Regions from separate parts of the Cytobacillus sp. IB215665 genome, predicted to be linked through region 1. Evidence: riboswitches for the same ligand, from Rfam matches in the RefSeq annotation. Region 1 holds a riboswitch; the other holds the start of a gene.

Region 1 (3,218 bases):
TAGCAGCAAAACATAAAGAAGAAGCAGAATTTGCAATCGAAACAGTAGCTACGAGGAAAGAACGTCCAGTTTCAATTCATGTTGAAAAGGAGTAAGTTTTGTTAGAAATATTCTGTGGAAATAAGAGTATTTAATGAAAGTTCATAGTAAAAACAAGTGAGAAGTAAGCGCTATTCGCTTACTTCTCACTATATAGAAGATTTAGCCGTAAATATTGGACCCTGTTTGCGTAAATTCCTCTGCCTTTTGCTTCATTCCTTCTTCTATCACTTCAGACTCATTTTTACCTTGGTCTTTTGCCATATCTCGAATATCTTGAGATATTCTCATTGAACAAAACTTAGGTCCACACATTGAGCAAAAATGGGCTGTTTTAGCACCTTCGGCAGGCAATGTTTCATCGTGATATTCACGTGCTCGCTCTGGGTCTAACGAAAGGTTAAATTGATCGTGCCACCTAAATTCAAAGCGTGCCTTAGAAAGTGCATCATCTCGTTTTTGAGCACCTGGATGTCCTTTCGCAAGATCTGCTGCATGCGCGGCAATTTTGTAAGCAATAACTCCTTCGCGAACATCTTCTTTGTTCGGTAAGCCTAGGTGTTCTTTAGGTGTTACGTAGCAAAGCATCGCCGTTCCAAACCAGCCAATCATTGCAGCACCTATTGCAGAAGTAATATGGTCATAGCCAGGCGCAATGTCTGTCGTTAATGGTCCTAGTGTGTAAAATGGCGCATCATGACAAACTTCTTGTTGTTTATCCACATTTTCTTTTATAAGATGCATCGGAACATGACCAGGTCCTTCAATCATCACTTGAACATCATGCTTCCAAGCAATTTTCGTTAATTCACCCAATGTTTCCAATTCTGCAAACTGCGCTTCATCATTTGCATCAGCAATGGAACCTGGACGGAGACCATCACCTAAAGAAACTGATATATCATATGTTTTCAAGATTTCACAAATATCTTCAAAATGAGTATATAGAAAGTTTTCTTCATGGTGTGCTAAGCACCACTGCGCTAAAATGGAACCACCTCTAGAAACAATTCCTGTCGTACGCTTTGCAGTCATTGGTATATATCTCAATAGTACCCCTGAATGAATCGTAAAGTAATCTACACCTTGTTCAGCCTGCTCAATTAATGTGTCACGATATACTTCCCACGTTAAGTCTTCTGCAATGCCGTTTACTTTTTCAAGCGCTTGATAAATAGGAACTGTTCCGACTGGAACTGGTGCATTTCTAATAATCCATTCTCTCGTTGTATGTATATTTTTCCCTGTAGACAAATCCATCATCGTATCTGCACCCCAACGAATAGCCCATGTCATTTTTTCTACTTCCTCATCGATGGATGACGAGACGGCGGAATTGCCAATATTCGCATTAATTTTCACATGGAAGTTTTTCCCTATAATCATCGGTTCACTTTCTGGGTGATTAATATTTGCTGGAATGATCGCACGTCCACTAGCTACTTCATCTCGCACAAACTCTGGGCTCATATTTTCACGTATAGCAATAAATTCCATTTCAGGGGTTATTATACCCTTTCTTGCATAGTGCAATTGTGTAACGCATCCACCACTTTTTGCTCGTAGAGGCTGCTTATTAATATGTGGAAACTGTTCAAGGTTTGAACGAGGATCTGATTCTAAATATCCATTATCCTCTGGTTTTATTTCACGGCCTTCATACTGTTCTACATCATTTCGTTTAATAATCCAGTCATCTCGTAGCTTTGGAAGACCCCTTCTTATGTCAACATCATATGCAACGTCTGTATACGGTCCGCTCGTATCGTATACTCTCACAGGCTCATTTTCTTCCTCGCCAAAAGTGCCACTAGTAGGGTGAAGCTCAATTTCTCTCATCGGAACTTTTACGTCAGCTTGATGCCCTTGTACATAAACCTTCTTGCTACATGGAAATGTCATATTTTGTGCAATACTTTCTTTTGTCATTTGAAAATTCCTCCTCAATAATATGAATGAATCAACTGTCAGATAGTCGGTCTGAATAAAGTGTACATATTCCAACTACCTTATGAAGTTGCTAACCCATACCAACTAAAAAAGGGTTCTCAAAATTGAGAACCCTTTTGTTGAAAGTAATTTATGACATAGCTAAAGTAACAATAAGCTGGTCGAATTCTACTTCCCTACGCTGGTATGAGCCAGATCAGGTTCTAAGAGTCAAAGAACTTTAACGCGTTCTTCTCTCAGTCCAAGCTATTGGACCCCCCTAGTAGTGAACATATGTTGTTATCGTTAATACTATAACACAATTAATATTGTTGTGAATAGAGAAAAAAGAAATTATACAATTTATTATTTTTCTTTAAGTTCACTTATCATCGCATTCAATAAATAATCAACTGATTGATGTAGGTTTAACAAACGCTTCCCTTTACCTTCATTATAAAAAACTTGAACAGACAATGTTTGTAAATTTTCAATAGTCGATTCAATTTGCAATGGATAAATATACTTAGGGTTTTGTTCATTAATCCATTGGAAAGCATTGGTTTTCCACATATCAAGAATTTTATTAACTTCATTAGCAAACGGATATACCTCACGATAAAAATCAACTTCAACATGAGTAAGCTCTTTTCTTTGCTCCAGTATACCTATGCATTTATTATTAAATGTCTTTAACATGTTTGTTAATTTTATTAATTTTTCGTAATTTTCCATATTATTTTCTCCAATTAATCTACTTAAGTTCCAATAATATTATATCAATTTAATGGATTGATTGAAAGGATAGCGAGGGAATCTTTTGCTGAACTTCTATGTGGGATTAGAGTGCAATGTCGATGATGTTATGGTCATATATATTTTCTATTTTATGAAGGTTATTGGATATAGTTTTAATATTCCTTTGTTGTTGCTCAACATATACACCTATGTGTTCTTCAACATGATTAACGAGCTTTTGATCTATTAATTCAAGATACTCAAGCAATTCATCAAACACCGAATTCTGCAATTCTTTATTGGTCAATTCCATTTATCTTCTTCCTCCTCGTCAGTATATTTAACTTACATTACAATCATTGAGCTAAACATATCTTCATTTGACTTATACGTTATAGTTTCGTGATGTTAAGCTCTACACCTCCACGATTGACAAAACTAGAAGTAATTCAACAAAGAAAGTCGACAATTTTATATTTGCAACAATTCGACAACGCAGTTCGCATGAAAAT
Region 2 (3,218 bases), on a different contig from region 1:
AACTTTTTTATAGGTTTGTGCGTACTATGTTTGATTAGTATTTTATTTGGAGTTTATGGGCTATGAGGTGGTGAACAATTTGATTACAAAAACAAAGTATGTGTTAGTTTTCATTATTGTTTGTTTTCAACTTCTCGGATATGTCTACCTATTTATCAATGTGAAAATAGCTCTACTTCTTTTAGGTAGCGCGTTTGTAATTTTTTTGTTGTTATTCATTTTGTTATTTATTGACCGTTTAAAAGAGAAGAAGGAGGAAGATCAAGATGATCTTAGTAACTACTGATTTTGTCCCAGGGAAAGAGATTAAACAATTAATAGGATTTGTTAGAGGAAATACTGTGCAAACGAAGCACATTGGTAAAGATATCATGGCAGGGCTTAAGACACTTGTTGGAGGAGAAATTAAAGAATATACAGAAGTCATGGATGAGGCTCGGCAGCGAGCGATTAGCAGGATGGTAGAAGATGCGAAAAGTAAAGGGGCGAATGCCATTATATGTTTACGCTTAGAAACCTCTAATGTGATGACAGGTGCATCTGAAATCATAGCATTTGGAACAGCTGTAGTAGTTGAATAGTTTGTTTATTTCGTGAAATATGTTGCTTTTACTATATTAGCACAGTTTCATCAGGGTTTATGAATCTCCTTCGTTATAAAGAGAATTAGGTGCTATGATATTCCTTTTGTGAAAAAGCAGTTATTCAATTAACTGTTGCTTTTCTTAAAATGATCTAAACACAAATATAACTAAATTTCAGGGTATCTCTTTTTCTCGAAAGACTATAAAAAATTCTATACGTTTTAAAAAGCTGAGAGTCATGTTATTCACTTAACTGTCATATATATTAATTGAGAAATCTAGTACATGTGTTATACTATGAAAAGGAATAACTAAAGGCTCTCTTCGGAAACTTTGTAGTGAACTATGAGACAGCCTAACTAAATATATTAACACTAGGGGAGTCTGATTGAAGACTGAGATGGAATCTTGTTTCCAGACCCTTTGAACCTGATCTGGCTGACACCAGCGTAGGGAAGTGGACAACATGTGATAATGACTTTGTCTTCATGCTTAATTTATGAATTAGGTATGAGACATATTATTCATGAATTGGATTAATAACGTCAAATATTCATGCATTCGATACATGTAAACCCACTCTTACGCAAGAGTGGGTTTTTTAGTTGCTTATGTTTATGACTGTTGAAGGCTACATGTACATTTCAATATTGTTATTTTCTTATTTGACGATCGCGTCTTTTGAGATAGGGCACTAATTATAGTATATGGGTAATTCTCAATATCGATGAGCTGTTTGGATTGCTGAGTAAATTTACGTTAGTACATCTCTCATCTTTATATGTGCGACCGTTTATTAGGGAGTAATGTCTAGAGCTGAATAAACTAAGCTCAAATACTTGACTAAATTTATTTACAAGGAGGTCTTATGGCAAACAAAGAGCTACATATTGTTTCAACTGGGATACAATCAATCAACACGTTTGTTTCGATTATTAGTGAGATTCATCCTTTTGCAACTGCTATACACTTACGTGAAAAACAAATGTCAGCGAGAGACTTATATCAAATGATTAATCAACTAATACAACGAAGTGTACCACTTAATAAGATAGTCATAAATGACCGAATTGATGTTGCTTCAGTTGCTGAAGTTGGTGGTGTTCAGCTAGCATATCATAGCTTATCGGTAAGCGATGTGAAAAGGGTATTTCCAAAGCTTCGCATAGGGAAGTCTGTTCATTCATTAGAAGAGGCTGTTGAAGCAGAACTGCAAGGGGCTGATTATGTGATGTATGGTCATATTTATCCTACCTCCTCCAAAAAAGGAGTGATAGCTAAAGGGGTTGATAGTGTCAAAGAATTTAAAAAACAGCTATCGATACCTTTAATCGCCATTGGAGGAATTAAACCAATTCATATTCCTGAACTGATAGATAGAGGAGTAGATGGAGTGGCAGTATTGTCAGGTGTATTATTAGCCCAAACGCCTATAGAAGCAGTAAAAGAATATTCAAAAATGTTATCGAAAGAGATGATTACATGAAGAAAACGTATGATGCCATCGTTATTGGTGGGGGCATAAATGGTGGTTCAATCGCTTATCATCTAGCAAAGCGAGGGCACCATGTGCTGGTCATTGAGAAAGATCAATTAGGTAGTAAATCTTCTGGTGCTGCTGCAGGGATGTTAGCAGCTCAAGCGGAATTAACTGAGGATGGGCCATTGTTTCAATTAGCTAAAAAAAGCAGGAGCATGTTTCCTACAACGATCGAGGAATTAGAAAGCAAATCGAACGTCCATATTGGATATGTGAACAAAGGAATGCTCAAGATTGCAATAAGTGAAGAAGAGGAGCAGCAATTAAAACAAATTATTCAACTGCAAAAAAATATTGGAGAACAAACTGAATATTTAACATCTGAAGAAGTGAGAGCAAATGAACCTTCACTGTCTTCAATTGTCAGAGGAGCTATGAGTATACCTAAAGATGGTCAAGTGTCTGCTTATGATTTAACGATTGCATTTTTTAGGGCAGCAAGGGTGCTAGGAGCTATGATCAAAGAGGAAACGAATGTTTATTCATTAATCATAAAAAACGATAAAATCCAAGGTGTTGTTACAAACGAGGGTGAATTCCATTCCGAAAGGGTTATTGTAGCTAGCGGTGCTTGGACGGACATGGTTATCAAGCAAACTGGGTTGTCATTGCCTAGCTATCCGGTAAAAGGGGAATGTTTATCTGTCAAGACTGACAAACCTTTGTTAACACAAACAATCTTTTCTCACCATTGTTACCTAGTTCCAAAAAAGGGTGGAAGAATAATTATTGGAGCAACAATGTACCCAAATACTTTCAATACGACAGTATCTACGGGTTCCATTTGTAGTCTAATAGAAAAAGCTTCGATCATTTTACCAGAAATCATCAACACTCAATTTGAAAAAGCATGGTCAGGCATTCGTCCTCAAACTCATGATGGTATGCCTTTATTAGGGGAGCATCCACATGTGATGGGCTTAATTATAGCTACAGGGCATTATCGAAATGGGATTTTGTTAGCCCCTATAACTGGCAAAGTTACTGCTGATTTAGTTGAAGGAATCGACCATGATTATGAGTTAATGCAGCATTTTCGAATTGATCGTTAAATGCTTGGTTTTTTAAATGTAGGTTCTTTTTCCGTATGCTTT

What was found. Region 1 has a riboswitch for thiamine pyrophosphate ahead of thiC (phosphomethylpyrimidine synthase ThiC). Riboswitches for the same ligand answer to the same signal wherever they lie in the genome.
Region 2: it holds a riboswitch for thiamine pyrophosphate, as region 1 does, so the genes downstream of both, tenI (thiazole tautomerase TenI) here and thiC (phosphomethylpyrimidine synthase ThiC) in region 1, are expected to answer to the same signal.

The regions. Positions count from the first base shown of each region.
Region 1 is NZ_JAXBME010000012.1:100,890-104,107, reverse strand. Features, by position in the region: gene SLH52_RS14920 (hypothetical protein) at 1-95, shown strand, start outside; gene thiC (phosphomethylpyrimidine synthase ThiC) at 202-1,968, opposite strand; TPP riboswitch at 2,146-2,260, opposite strand; gene SLH52_RS14910 (DUF1798 family protein) at 2,335-2,703, opposite strand; gene SLH52_RS14905 (hypothetical protein) at 2,810-3,019, opposite strand.
Region 2 is NZ_JAXBME010000003.1:411,116-414,333, reverse strand. Features, by position in the region: gene SLH52_RS06155 (hypothetical protein) at 80-286, shown strand; gene SLH52_RS06150 (YbjQ family protein) at 267-581, shown strand; TPP riboswitch at 951-1,057, shown strand; gene tenI (thiazole tautomerase TenI) at 1,453-2,070, shown strand; gene thiO (glycine oxidase ThiO) at 2,067-3,176, shown strand.